One region of the Massilia sp. BKSP1R2A-1 genome, then DNA from elsewhere that is predicted to be linked to it. Evidence: predicted binding sites of a transcription regulator. Region 1 holds the regulator's gene; the other holds the start of a gene.
The links. The regulator FNR, encoded in region 1, switches genes on or off when oxygen is low (the NO sensors DNR and NnrR bind a similar motif). The targets are predictions, from matches to a motif close to TTGATNNNNATCAA.

Region 2: ACQ7JA_RS12300 (OmpW/AlkL family protein) is a predicted target of FNR. The motif match lies at 2,888-2,901, and genes of this name have one in related genera.

What each region holds. Positions count from the first base shown of each region.
Region 1 is NZ_JBOBRE010000010.1:100,560-107,901, forward strand. Features, by position in the region: gene ACQ7JA_RS16395 (DUF2474 domain-containing protein) at 1-76, opposite strand, end outside; gene cydB (cytochrome d ubiquinol oxidase subunit II) at 76-1,083, opposite strand; gene ACQ7JA_RS16405 (cytochrome ubiquinol oxidase subunit I) at 1,085-2,572, opposite strand; gene ACQ7JA_RS16410 (hypothetical protein) at 2,891-4,531, shown strand; gene fnr (fumarate/nitrate reduction transcriptional regulator Fnr) at 4,640-5,404, shown strand; gene ACQ7JA_RS16420 (AraC family transcriptional regulator) at 5,419-6,177, shown strand; gene ACQ7JA_RS16425 (DMT family transporter) at 6,235-7,164, shown strand; gene ACQ7JA_RS16430 (metallophosphoesterase) at 7,169-7,342, opposite strand, start outside.
Region 2 is NZ_JBOBRE010000007.1:36,426-43,767, reverse strand. Features, by position in the region: gene slmA (nucleoid occlusion factor SlmA) at 1-332, shown strand, start outside; gene pabB (aminodeoxychorismate synthase component I) at 350-2,194, shown strand; gene ACQ7JA_RS12300 (OmpW/AlkL family protein) at 2,207-2,818, opposite strand; gene ACQ7JA_RS12295 (glutathione peroxidase) at 2,927-3,517, opposite strand; gene ACQ7JA_RS12290 (CoA-binding protein) at 3,601-4,023, opposite strand; gene ACQ7JA_RS12285 (peptidoglycan recognition protein family protein) at 4,133-4,744, shown strand; gene ACQ7JA_RS12280 (serine hydrolase) at 4,751-6,412, opposite strand; gene ACQ7JA_RS12275 (serine hydrolase domain-containing protein) at 6,516-7,342, opposite strand, start outside.

The DNA of each region.
Region 1 (7,342 bases):
CGCCGGCCCACAGGGCTGCCATCCAGCCCAGCCGCCGCATCCATTCGCGTCGCGCGGCCTTGCGCAGCGCGGCCATCAGTGATACCCCGCGTCGGCCTTGACCTTGCCCCGGAACACCCAGTAGGACCAGCCCGTGTACATCAGGATGATGGGCAGGATGAACAGGGTGCCCACCAGGGCGAAGCCCTGGCTGCTCGGTGGCGACGCCGCTTCCCAGATCGAGATCGCGGGCGGCACGATGTGCGGCCAGATACTGATCGCCATGCCGGTGTAGCCGAGGAAGATCAGGGCCAGGGCGGCAACGAAGGGCAGCCGGTGCGGATCGCGCCCCAGCGAGCGCAGCAGCAGGAAGATGGAGACCGCCACCAGGATGGGCACGGGCGCCAGGAAGACGATGTTCGGGAATGTGAACCAGCGTGCCGCCACGGCCGGGTCGCGCCACGGGGTCCAGATGCTGACGATGACGATGGCCGCGAGCAGCAGCAGGGCGAAGGGGCGCGCCACCTGCACCATGCGCGCGTGCAGCTCGCCCTCGGTCTTCATCACCAGCCAGGTCGCGCCCAGCAAGGTGTAGGCGATCATCACGCCGATGCCTGCGAGCAAGGGAAACGGCGCGATCCAGTCGAGCGGCCCGCCCGCATAGCTGCGTCCCGACACCGCGATCCCGTCCAGGAAAGCGCCCAGCGAGACGCCCTGGAAGAAGGCGGCCACGACGGAGCCGCCGATGAAGGCCTTGTCCCACAGGTGGCGCTCCCCTTCCTTCGCCTTGAAGCGGAACTCGAAGGCCACGCCGCGGAACACCAGGCCGACCAGCATGAAGATCAGCGGCAGGTAGAGCCCCGAGAGGATGATCGAATAGGCCACCGGGAAGGCGGCCAGCAGCCCCTCCCCGCCCAGCACCAGCCAGGTCTCGTTGCCGTCCCAGATCGGGGCCACGGTATGCATCATGGTGTCGCGGTCGCGCTTCTTCGGGGTGAACGGAAACAGCATGCCGATCCCGAGGTCGAAGCCGTCCAGCAGCACATACATGAAGACGGCGAAGAAGATGATGACCGCCCAGATGACGGTGGTGTCGATGCCCATGTCAGCGTTCCTTGTCAGCGTCGCTGCCCTTGATGTCGGGCAGGTGGTCGGGCCTGGCGACCTCGTCGTCGTCGTCGCTCTGCACGTCGGCCGCCGAGATCGGCCGCATCGGCGTGCGCTCCTCGCCCGGGCCGCCCTGTGCGGGGGAGTGCAGCGCGAAGTGCTGGGGGCCCTTGCGGATCATGCGCAGCACGAAGGCGGTGCCGGCCCCGAATACGAAGAAATACGCGACCACGAAGATGGCCAGGGTCAGCGCCAGCGGACCGGCGCCATGGGGCGAGACCGCATCCGCCGTGCGCAGCACGCCGTAGACCACCCAGGGCTGGCGCCCGACCTCGGTCGTGGTCCAGCCGGCCAGGATGGCGACCAGGCCGGCCGGCCCCATCCACAGCGCAAAGCGCAGGAAGGCGCGCTGGCGCCATAGCCGTGCTTCTCCCGCCACCTTGCGCCTGAGCCACAGGCTCCATGCCCCCAGCAGTATCATCAGGAGGCCCAGCCCCACCATCAGGCGGAAGCTCCAGAACACGATCAGGGAATTCGGCCTGTCTTCGCGGGGAAACTCCTTCAGGCCCTTGAACTGGCCATTCCAGCTGTGGGTGAGGATGAGGCTGCCCAGGTGCGGGATGCCGATCGCGTATTTCGTCCTTTCCTCCTCCATGTCGGGAATGCCGAACAGCAGCAGCGGCACGGCCTCGCCCGGCTCGTTCCGCCAGTGCCCCTCCATCGCCGCCAGCTTGGCCGGCTGGTGCTCCAGGGTGTTCAGGCCGTGGAAGTCGCCCACCACCGCCTGGATCGGCGCGACCAGCAGGATCATCCACATCGCCATCGACATCATCTTGCGCACCGCCGGGTTGTCGCGCTTCCTGAGCAGCTGCCAGGCGGCGGCCGCGCCGACGATCAGCGCCGTGGTGAGGTAGGCCGCGATCACCATGTGCAGCAGGCGGTAGGGAAAGGAGGGGTTGAAGACGATGGCCAGCCAGTCGGCGGGCACCATGCGCCCGCCCTCGATGGCATAGCCCTGCGGGGTCTGCATCCAGCTGTTGGCGGCCAGGATCCAGGTCGAGGAGATCAGGGTGCCGATGGCCACCGCGCAGGTGGCGGCGAAGTGCAGGGCCGGACCGACGCGGTTCCAGCCGAACAGCATCACGCCGAGGAAGCCCGCTTCCAGGAAGAAGGCGGTCAGCACCTCGTAGGACAGGATCGGACCCAGGATGCTGCCGGCGAACTCGGACAGGTAGCTCCAGTTGGTCCCGATCTGGTATGCCATCACGATGCCCGAGACCACCCCCATGCCGAAGCAGACCGCGAAGACCTTGAGCCAGTAGTGGTAGAGGTCGACGTAGACCTGCCGCTTCGTGCGCAGCCAGCACAGCTCCAGCACGGCCAGGTAGCTCGCCATGCCGATGGTGATCGCCGGAAACAGGATGTGGAAAGACATCGTGAACGCGAACTGCACGCGCGCCAGATCCAAAGCAGACAAACCGAACATGCAGGCTCCTAGGCTCTCACCCGATACGGTGTCCGGAATCTAGCATGCGGGACGGGTGCGCACGCTTGCCGTTTTTTGTTTCTTGTCCAATCGTGCGCGGCTTCCAGTTGGGCAGAAAACCATAGGGCACTGACCCAGATTAATGTCGACGCAGATCGCCGGTGCAGGGGCGAAGCGCTCGTCTATATTGGCTGACGATGACGAACCCGGCAGGTACCGCAGGCTTTCACCCGGTGTGCTCCCGCCCGTCATCCCTCCTCGTGCTCACTCCAGTTTCGCTTGTCTCGTCCTTCACCTTTCCTTGCAAAGGAGATTCACATGGCGCCCAACGATCGTCTCGACCGCGACGCGGTCATGAGCCTGGACACCCGGCAGCGCGCCGGCTCGTCCGGCAATGCCGCCCCCTGGGCCGAGGCCACGGCCGACGTCCAGACCGGCAGCGGCGGCCTGCAACCGGCCCTGAGCGGCAATGGCTTCACCTACCGGCACGACTGGGGCGCGCGGCGCGGCCAGTGGCTGCTGCGGCTGAACTGGGGCGAGGTCGATACCCGCTCCCAGGTTTTCGTGTCGATCGCGGAAGGCGCGGGCGGCGGGCCCGATTCCGGCAAGTTCATCGGCTCCGCCCGCTACACGCTCCACAACGTGGCCCCGCGCGCGGGCGGGGTCGACATCTGGGTCAATATCGAATGGCCCTCGGACATCTCGATCTACGCCGACTACCTGGTGGTGAACCCGGCGGTGACCGGCACCCGGACCGTGTCGGTGACGGTGCACCGCCACAGCAGCGTTCTACTATCCGAGGCCGAGGCTGACCGGATCCTGGGCGACATGGGCACCATCCTGCAGAACGACGACACCGGCCCGGACGTCGCCACGGCCGTCCAGTTCGTTCGCAACGGCGCGGTCCGCGTGCTGCCGGCAACCGTCCCGGCGACCATCGCGACCTCGGCCGACCTGACCGCGCTGTTGACGGCCGGCTCCGGGGTCAAGGTCGTGCAGGCGATCCGCTGGTGCGGCGGCCCCGGCGACAACATCATCGGCTGCGCCCCGGTCGGCAGCGCCAACGTCAACGTGGCCGCGGTGCGCTTCGACGCCGGCCAGGAAGGCCTGATCTGGGTCCACGAGTATGGTCACAACTGCGGCCTGGGCCACCGCACCGACGACCCGCGCGCCGTCATGTTCCCGTCGGTCGGGTCCGACCACAACGTGGTCAATGCCGCCGAGTCGGCGGCCTACCTGGCCGGCCCCCTGAACATCGCCGGCAAGGTGCTGCCGGCCAGCGGCTGCAACTGCGATATGCAGGGCCTGCAGGCGCCGGCGGACGTGCGCGACTTCGTCCGCCAGCCCTGGATCGAGGGCGTGCCCTGGGAGCTGGCCTCGCAATATGGCGAAGCGGATGCGCGCAAGCTGCTCGACTGGCTGGTGAACGAGCCGGAAAAGCACGAGCAGTACCTGGGCCAGATCGTGGCCACCCTCGGCTACATCGGCAGCGAGATCGCCACCGGCGCCCTGATCGACTTCGTGAGAAGCCCGCGCACCGGCCGCGCCGTCTTCAATGCGAAGAACATCGCCCTGATCCGGCTCGGCGACCTGGCCAACCGCTCGGCCAGTCAGGCGGCGGTCGACTTCCTGGCGCAGCTTGCCGGCGACATCGGCCTGGCCCGCAGCCTTGCCGCGCCGCAGGCGGCGTTCGAGCAGCTTGATGCCGCCAGGACCGGGGTAACGGCCCTGAGCGCCGAAACCCTGGCGGCCGAGCTGGCCGTATCGGCGACCTTCGGCCTGGCCCTCAGCGGCTCCGAGCCGGCCCGCAAGACCGTCGAGGCCCTGAAGCACGATCCGAACGCCTTTGCCTCGGTTAACCAGGCAGCCGGCGAGGCAGCGCAGATCGCCGACACGGTGGTGCGGAAAGGCCGTAGCGAGTATTACCGGATGAAGGCGGAACGACGTCACCATCTGTAATCCTGCACGCCGTCCGGGGCCGGCCCCGGACGGCTTCCTCCCAGAAAATGAAATGCCGGGAACTGGCGAGCCGTCTATAATGACCTCGTCAGCATTTCGTTTTCCGCCATGAACCAAGCCATCTCGCTGCCGGGCGAATCGCCGCTCAACATCCAGGCCCTCAAGACCAGCTGCAGCAATTGCAGCATGCACCAGCTGTGCCTGCCCATGGGACTCGAGGATGCCGACATCAACCGCCTCGACCAGATCATCGGCGGGCGCCGCCGGCTGGCCAAGGACGAACGCCTGTACAAGATGGGCGAGCCCTTCCGCAGCCTGTATGCGGTGCGCTTCGGCCACTTCAAGACCTACCAGGTGAATGCGGCCGGCGAAGAGCAGATCACGGGCTTCCAGATGGCGGGCGAGCTGCTCGGCATGGATGCGATCAGCGGCAGCCACCATTGCGATGCCGTAACGCTGGAAGACAGCGAGGTCTGCGAGATCCCCTTCTCGCGCCTGGAAGAGCTGTTCGGCCAGGTGCCGGCCCTGCTGCGCCACTTCCACCGCATCATGAGCCAGGAAATCACGCGCGAGCAGAACGTCATGCTCCTGCTCGGCAATATGCGGGCCGAGCAGCGCTTCGCCGTCTTCCTCGTGAACCTGTCGGCCCGCTACGCGGCGCGCGGCTATTCGCCGAACCGCTTCCAGCTGCGCATGTCGCGCGAGGATATCGGCAACTACCTGGGCCTGACCATCGAAAGCATCAGCCGCCTGCTGTCGCGCTTCAAGAAGCAGGGCTGGCTGGAGGTCGACAAGCGCGAAGTCGCCCTGCTCGACCCGGCCAAGCTCAAGGCGATCGCCGCCGGCACCGATGTGTGCAGCCCGATGGGCTGAGCCCGGGATATTCCATGCAGCCCACGCCGCGCTTCGAACTGCACCTGCGCAGCTACGGCCAGACGCGTGACGCCGACCGCCACGCCTTTGCCCAGGTGGTGCTGCCGCTCGGCGGCCAGGTGGCGCTCGAGATCGAGGGCCGCGAGAAACGGCTCGATCCCCTGCATGCGGCCCTGGTCGCGCCCGGCGCCTGGCATTCCCAGTACAGCCGGGTCGCCAACCGTTCCCTCATCCTCGACGTAGCGGCCGAGGCCTTCGCGCACGGCCCCTGGGCCGGACTGCTGGCGCGGCCCTTTACCGGGATCGGCCCGGCGGCGCGCAAGCTGGTCGAGTTCATGGGCATCCTGGCGGACAGCCAGCCGCTCGCGCCGCAGATGGTGCAGGGCTGGGCGCCGCTGCTGCTCGATACCCTGGGCATGGGCGCGCCCCGGCCCGCCTCGCGCCTGGCCGCCCTGCTCGCGCGCATCGAGCTCGATCCCGGCCTGCCCTGGACCACCGAGACCATGGCGCGCGCGGCCAACCTGAGCGTGAGCCGCCTGCACGCGCTGTTCCGCGAGGAGCTGGACGCCAGCCCGCACGGCTGGCTGCTGGACTGCCGCCTCAAGCGCGCCTGCACGCTGCTCGGCAGTACCGACCGTCCGGTCGCCGAGATCGCGCTGGCGGCCGGCTTCTCCGAGCAGAGCGCATTGACGCGGGCGATGCGGCGCATGCTCGACACCACACCGGCCGCCTACCGCACGCAACATCGCGAGAAGCGGTCAAAGGCGCAGTAGCCCCGGCCAAGATGCTGCCCGCCGTGCAGCCCAGAATCTCCGCTTTCAGGAGAATTCATGCACGCGCGATCGCCTACCCCGCTTCACGACACCCGGCTCGGCATCGGCGCCGGCATCCTCGCCGGCTCCTTCTGGGGCCTGGTCTTCCTCGCCCCCATCCTCGTGCCGGGCTTCACGCCCTTGCAGCTCTCGGCAGGACGCTATCTCGCCTACGGGCTGGTGGCGGCGCTGCTCGTCGCCCCCATGTGGCGCCGCCTGCTGCCCCGCCTGGGCTGGCGCGAATGGCGCCAGCTGGCCTGGCTCAGCCTGTGCGGGAACATCGTCTACTACCTGTTCGTGGCCCAGGCCGTGCAGTCGGGCGGCGGCGTGATGACGGCGATCGTGATCGGCCTGCTGCCCTTGAGCGTCACCCTGGTCGGCAGCCGCGACCACGGCGCCCTGCCCCTGCGGCGCCTGGCCCCGGCCCTGCTGCTGGGCGCGGCCGGCCTGGGCTGCATCGCCTGGCAGTCGCTGGCCTCCGCGCAGGGCGGCGGCGCGCCCCTGGGCCTGGCCTGCGCGGTCGGCGCCCTGGTATCCTGGACCATCTACGCGGTGGCCAACAGCCGCTGCCTGGCGCGCCTGGGCGGCATCACGGCCCACGAGTGGAGCCTGCTCACCGGCGTCATGACAGGGGCGCAAGCGGTCGTCCTCGCGGTGCCGGCCTTCATGCTCGGCGGCGACGGGCATGCGGGCGCCGAGTGGCTGCGCTTCGGCGGCGTGGCGCTGGCGGTGGCGATCCTGTGCTCGGTGGTGGGCAATGGCCTGTGGAACTACGCCAGCCGCAGCCTGCCGCTGGCCCTGACGGGGCAGCTGATCGTGTTCGAGACCGTCTTCGCCTCGCTGTACGGGTTCATGTGGGAGGCGCGCTGGCCGACCGGGCTCGAGGTGGCGGCGCTGGTGCTGATGGTGGGCGGCGTGGTGTCCTGCGCCTCGGCGCACAGGAAGTGAAGCCTTACAGGTCGATGACCAGCTCGGGGCGGAAGGCTTCCTGCTCCCCCTTGCTCAGGTAGCCGAGCGGATTGGCCACCACGCGGCAGGACCAGCGACCGTCCCCGTTCTCGCCGCTGGCGAGGTAATCGTTGGCGCAGTGCAGGTGGCCGTGCATCCACACATCGGCCAGCGGCAG
Region 2 (7,342 bases), on a different contig from region 1:
ACCAGGCCCACGCCATCCTGCAAATGCTGCTCGGCTTCGCCGCCAACAATCCCGGCATGACCCGGGTCCTGATCGGCGACGCCCTGGTGGGCGAGGACGAGCGCCTGCAATCGCGCATGAACGGCTTCTACGACCGCATCGAGATGGCCTGCCGCCAGGCGCTGCGGGTGGCGGTCAGCCAGGGCCACGGCGTCGAGGACGACGTGGCGGCGCGCGCCAGCCTGCTGGTGAGCTATGTGACGGGACGCTGGCACCGCTTCGCCAAGAGCGGCTTCAAGCACAATCCGGCCGAAGGCACGGCCCTGCAGCTCTCGCTGCTGCTGGCGGCATAAAGGACCGTCTTCGCATCATGGACACCCGGGAAGTCTTCGCACTGCTCGACGACGCCGGCGCCGAAGGCGAAGCGCGCTCGCGCCTGTACAGCCGTCACGCGGGCACGCTGTCCTGCCTGGACACCGCCGGCTGGCCGCAGCTGCTGCAGGACATGGGGGCGGCGCTGGCGCGCGGCCTGTACGCGGTGCCGCTCCTGACCTACGAACTGGGCGCGCACCTGGCGAACCTGCCGGCCCACCCGATCGACGGTCCGCTGGCCCGGGTCCTGCTGTTCGAACAGTGCGAGCACATGGAAGCGAGCCAGGTCGAGGCCTGGATCGCCACCCGCGCCGCGAGCCTGGAACCGGCCGGCGTGGCCGGCATCGACGCCAACGTCGACGAAGCGGCGTTCACCGAGGCGATCGGCCGCATCCGCGACTACATCGCCGCCGGCGACACCTACCAGGTCAACTACACCTACCGCCTGCGCTTCGAGGCCTACGGCCCCCTGGTGTCCCTGTATGCGCGCCTGCGGGCGCGCCAGCGCGTGCCCTACGGGGCCCTGGTGGCCCTGCCGGACGGGGAAGCCCTGCTGTCCTTCTCGCCCGAGCTCTTCGTGCGTCATGCAGCCGGCACGCTGGTGGCGCGCCCGATGAAGGGTACGGCGCCGGCCAGCGGCGACGATGCGGTCGACGCCGGGCGCGGCCAGGCGCTGGCCCGGGATCCGAAGAACCGCGCCGAGAACCTGATGATCGTCGACCTGCTGCGCAACGACCTGGGACGCATTGCCGTCACCGGCAGCGTGCAGGTGCCGGCCCTGTTCGAGGTGAAGCGCTACGGCGCCGTGCTGCAGATGACGTCGACCGTCGAGGCGCGCCTGCGTCCCGATGCAACGCTCGAGGAGCTGTTCGCCGCCCTCTATCCCTGCGGCTCGATCACGGGCGCGCCGAAGCGCCGTACCATGGAGATCATCCACGAGCTGGAGCCGGCGCCGCGCGGCATCTATACGGGCGCGATCGGCTGGTTCGACCCGCCGTCGGACGGCGCAGCCTTTGGCGCGCAGTTTGGTGATTTCTGCCTGTCGGTGCCGATCCGCACCCTGGCCCTGGGCGCGCCCCAGGGCGGCACGCGGCGCGGCGAGCTGGGCGTGGGCGCCGGCATCGTCTACGACAGCGATGCGGCGGCCGAATACGCCGAATGCCAGTTGAAGGCCCGCTTCCTGACCAGCCTGCCCAACGAATGCGAGATCTTCGAGACCCTGCGCGCCAGCCTCGAACACGGCTGCCGCCACCTCGAGCAGCACCTGGATCGCCTCGCGGCCTCCTGCCGCACCTTCGGCTATCCCTTCGAACCGGGCGAGGCGCGCGCGCTGCTGCTCGAAACCTGCCTGGCCTTGAGCGCGGGCCAGCTGCACCGCCTGCGCCTGGCGGTCCAGCCGGATGGCCGGATGCAGGCGCAGTCCGCGCCGCTGCAGCCCCTGAACGAGCCGGTGGCGCTGCTGCTGGCGAACGAGACCACCCGCTCGGGCGACCTCTTCCTGCGCCACAAGACGGGCGTGCGCAGCCGCTACGACGCGGCCTGGCGCGCGGCCGAGGCGCGCGGCGCCTTCGACGCCCTGTTCTTCAACGAACGGGGGGAACTCACGGAAGGGGGACGCAGCAATGTGTTCGTGCGCTTCGGCGGCCGCTGGTACACGCCGCCCTTGTCCTGCGGCCTGCTGCCGGGGGTGATGCGCGCGGTGCTGCTCGAAGCGCCCGCCTGGCAGGCGAGCGAGCGCGTGATCACGCGCGAGATGCTGGAAGAGGCGGACGACATCGTCGTCTGCAATGCCCTGCGCGGGCCGCTGCGCGCCGTCATCGTCGACGACGGACCCGCAGCGTAAATCGAAACCGCCTCAGAAGCGGTAGCCCACGCCGACGCCGACCAGCAGCGGATCGACCCGCACTTCCGACGCCCTCGCCCCACCCAGCAGCACGTCGCTGCGCAGCTTCACCTTCTTCACGTCGACGTTGAGCGACCAGCGCGCATCCAGCTTGATGTCGACGCCGGCCTGCAGCGCCAGGCCCCAGCTTTCCTTCTCCAGGTCGGCCGCGCCATCGAGCAGCTTCACGCGCGAGATGCGGGTGTAGTTGACGCCCGCCCCGACATAGGGACGCACGCTGGCCTGCGGCGCGAAGTGGTACTGCGCCGTCAAGGTCGGCGGCAGGTGGCGGAAGCTGCCGATGCGCTGGCCGTCGAGGGTGACGTCGTGCTTCTGTGGATACGTCAGGATCAGTTCGGCCGCCAGCTGCGGCGTGAAGAAGTAGGAGACGTCCAGTTCCGGGATCGTCTTCGTGCCGACGTGGATGCGGTCGGCTGCGCCGGCGCCCGCCAGGGGAGAGGATTCATTGGCGGTGTCGATATGCACCGCGCGGGCGCGTACGAGCCAGTTCGTGTCCTGCGCCAGGGCCTGGCTACCGGCGACGGCGAGGACCGCCGCCAGCACATGCTTCAACATTGCTTTCATCTTTTTCTTGCCTTTCGTCTTTGTCGTCAGTGACGAAGGCAAGCTTATTGATGCAGCGCAAAAAAATCGTTGATGTGGATCAAATACCCACAATCACATCAAGGTTATTCAGAGCGCCGCTTCGATCTTGCCGACCAGGGCCGGATCTTCCGGCGTGACCTTGCTCGGGAAGTAGTCCAGCACCTTGCCGTCGCGGCCGATCAGGTACTTGGTGAAGTTCCATTTCGGCGCCTGGCCGGTGGCTTTGGTGAGGCTGGCGTGCAGGGGATTGGCTTCAGGGCCGGTGACCGCGCTCTTGGCGAACATCGGGAACTTCACGCCATAGGTGTTGAAGCAGAGATCGGCGATCTCCTTCGCGTTGCCCGGCTCCTGCTTGCCGAAGTCGTTCGAGGGAAAGCCCAGGATGACCAGGCCGCGGCCGCCGTACTTCGCGTACAGCTTCTCCAGCCCTTCGTACTGCTTGGTGAAGCCGCAGTAGCTGGCCGTGTTCACCACCAGCACCACCTTGCCCGCGTACTGGCACAGGTCCTGCGGGGCGTCGTCCTGCAGGCGCTTGAAGTTCTGCTTCAGGATGGCCGGGCAAGCGGCCGGCATGGCCGGACGGGCAGCGACGGGAGCTGCGCTCGCCTGGGCGGCGGCAGGCTGGTGGACGCTCGCGGCGGCGATGGCGGCGAGCAGAAAAGCGGAGGTCTTGAACATGGCGGCAGCATTCCAGGGTGGCGATGCCACGATTGTAACGCAGCCGCCTGCGCAGGAAGCGATCGGCCCCTGCGAGCCGCGGTTCAACCCTGGAGGCTGCGGTGCTCGATCTTGATGCAGTGGTTCTGCACGACGTCCAGCCCGGCGGCGCGCGCGAGATCGGCCGCGGCCTGGTTCTCGATGTCGAGCTGCATCCACAGGCAGCCGGCGCGCACGGCGATCGCTTCGCGCGCGATCGGCGGGATGTCCTCGGACTTGCGGAAGCAGTCGACGATGTCGATCGGCTGGCCGCCGGTCGCCAGGGCGTCGGCCGCCTCCTGCAGCGTGGCGTAGACGGTCTCGCCGAGGATGGTGTCGCCGGCATAACTCGGGTTTACCGGCACGATGCGGTAGCCGGCCCCCTGCAGGTAGGCGGCAACCTCGTTGCTGGCGCGGTCGGGCTTGTTCGACAGGCCGACGATGGCGATGGTCTTGCTGTCGCTGAGAATGTGGGAAATGCTGCGCATGATCGATAAGTTGTGGTTGTGGCCATCAGCTTATCAGATATACATCGCGCACTGGCGCTCCTGAACGAATCGTGGAAAGATGCAGACTCGTCCCTGTTAGAACACGTCCATGCGCCTCCTGCTGCCATTCTGCCTTGCCTTCGTGCTGTCCTCCGCCCACGGCGCCGAGCCCCTGGCCGCGGTCGAACGCGCCATCGTTCCCGTCGCAGCGTGGGGCGGCACGCCGGCCGACGCCACCAAGGCGCGGCGCCACACGATCACCCAGATCACCCTGCACCACCAGGGCGAGCCCTTCAAGCCGGGCACCGACCCGCAGGCCTACCTGCGCCGCCTGCAAACCTGGTCGCGCACCAGCAAAGGCTGGCTCGACATCCCCTACCACTACGTGATCGACCTGGACGGCCGCATGTACGAAGCCCGCCAGATCGATTACGCGGGCGACACGAATACCGAGTACGACCCCAGCGGCCACGCCCTGATCGAGGTGGTCGGCAATTTCGAGGAAGTCGAGCCGAACCAGGCCCAGCTCGATGCGGTGGTCGAGCTGATGGCGCTGCTGGCCGCGAAGTACAAGGTCTCGCTGGACGATATCAGGAGCCACCGCGACCACTCCGATAAAACCGTGTGCCCGGGCGCCAACCTGTACCGCTACGTGAAGCAGGACTACTTCCGCCACAAGGTGGCGCTGCGCCTGGCCGGCGAACAGGCGAGAAGCCGCTGAGTCACGTCACAGCCTGCGGGCAGGGGTGTTGCGCCCGCCCTGCTTCAGCACGAAGCCATCGCCCTCGAAGCTGATCTCCGCATCGGCCTGGTCGGAGAAGAACACGGTCTCGCTCATCGGGAAGATCTCGAGCTTGCCCTGGCCGGTGGCCTGGGCAAAGTAACGGTCGCCGTCACGCGTCAGCTCCATCACGAAGCCCGGACGCAGCTCGTAGCGGCCTGCCCTGGCGTCGAACGCGGCACTGGCGATTTTCACCGCCTTGCGCGCGGCAGGCGCATCGCCGCTGCGCGGATTCACCAGCGCATTGCCGTCCTGGTGCACCGTCACGGAGCTCACCTTGCCGCCCGCATCGCGCTGGAAGGAGAACCAGTCCAGCCCACCCGGGAGGAAAAACTCGTCCTTCGAGGCCGGCTTCACCGGCACTGGCGGACGGCCGGTACGCTGCATGACGAGACCGTCGCCGCTGCGGCGGAACACCCGCTGCACGCCCTGCTCGACCTCGTAGGTGCCGGTCACGGCGTCGAGCGCGCTGCCGTCCAACGCCACTTCCCTGAACTCCCGGTAAGGCTTGCCGATGGCGATGGCAGCGGCCTTGCGCGCCACCAGGCCCGGATTGGCCGGTCCGCTGTCGCTGTTGGTCAGTACCGCCACATACACCTTCTGGTCGGGCAAGCGCATCGCGTGGGTGGTGAAGCCGTTGATGCCGCCGCCATGGCCGCTCATGGCTTCGCCCTGCACCTTGCCGACCTCCCAGCCGTAGCCATAGTTGGTCGGCTTGCCGTCCGTGAGGCGGTAGGAGGTGAAGGCGCGCTGCCAGCTGGCGGGTTTCAACAGGCGGCCGGCGGAAACCGCGGCGTCCCAGCGCGCCAGGTCGTCCACGGTGGACACCAGGGAACCGGCCGCATAGGGCTGGCTCATGCTGAGCGGCCTGGCGACGCCGAAGCCGGTCGCGCCGCGGGTATGGCCGGCGGCGACCGGCGCGCGGCTCTTGCCGAAGCCTTCGTAATAGGTGTCGTTCATGCCAAGGGGCGTGAAGATGCGCTGCTCCAGAAAAGCCGCATAGCTCTGGCCGGAGATCTTCTCGATGATGGCGCCGAGCAGGAAGTAGCCCGAATTGTTGTAGCGGTACTGGCTGCCCGGTTCGAATTCGAGCGGATCGTTCTTGAAGGAGTCGATCATCCGGGCCACGGTCATCTCCTGCGTCATCGTCGCGGAATACGCCGGCTTGCCGGTGTAGCTGACGATGCCGGAGGTATGGGTCAGCAGGTGCTCGATGGTGATCTTCTTGCCCCGCGCCGGGTAGTCCGGCAAGTGCTTCGTGATGTCGTCGTCGAGCGCCAGCTTGCCTTCGTCCGCCAGCATCAGGATGGCGGTCGAGGTGAACTGCTTGGTGATCGAGCCGAGGCGCAGCGCCATCTCCGGCGTCATCTTCACGCCCTTGCCCGTATCGGCCATACCGTAGGCACGGCGCAATACGGTCTTGCCGTCCTTGACCACGATGACGGTGGCGCCCGGCGCGTCGGCCTTGAAATACGGGGCGATCGCGGCATCGATGCGGCTGGCCAGGTCCTGCTCCGCCCGCGTGGCGGTGGCGGCATCCTGGGCGAAGACTGCCTGCGGGTGGCAAAGCAGCAGCACGGCGGCGCAAACGGCGGTACGGAGCAGCATGTCGGATCCCTTTCCTTGATTGTAAAGACGGAAAAAGGATAGGCCCGGCTTGCCTGGACGGCAAACGCCGGGCGACGGAAGGCGCTTTATGCGGCCTGGAACGTCAAATCCGGCGACCGGTGTGGCTGCGGCTACCCTGCTTGAAGACCATGTTCTTGTCCTCGAAACTGATCTCGGCATCGACGTCGCGCGCAAAGAAGCGGAATTCGCTCAGCGGGAAGATCTCGCGCCGTCGCTGGCCGGAGGGCTGCACGAAATAGCGGCTGCCGTCGCGCTGGACTTCCAGCACCATGCCCGGCTGGATTTCGTAGCGTCCGAGGTGGGCGTCGAACGCCGCATCCGTAATCTTCGCCACCACGCGCGGGGGCGGCGCCTCGCCGCTGCGCACGTGCGCCAGCGCCCTGCCATCCTGGTGGTAAGTGACGCCGGTAGCCTTGCCGGCCGCGTCGCGCTGGAACACGAACCAGTCGACCGTGTCCGGCACGAAGAAGGTATCGGGCGACATCGCCTTCAGCACCAGGGGACCGCGCCCCGGACGCTGCAGGGAAAGGTACTCGCCATCACGCCGGAACACGCGTGGGGTGTCCTTCCCGAAGGTGTAGGCGCCCGCCACCGCATCCAGGGCGGCGGCATCCAGCGCCACTTCCCTGAACTCCGGGAAGGGCTTGCCGATGGCGACGGCGGTGGCGCGGCGCGTCACCACGTCGGGAACCACGGTGCCGGCGTCGCTGTTGGTCAGCACCGCCACGTAGACGCCCTTGCCCGGGATGCGCAGGCCGTAGGAGCGGAAGCCCCGGGTCGAGCCGCTGTGGCCGATCGCCGCTTCTCCCTGCACCAGGCTCAGCTCCCAGCCATAGCCATAGTTGCTGTCCTTGCCGTCCGTCAGGCGATAGGAGGTGAAGGCGCGCTGCCAGGTGGCCGGCTTGAGCA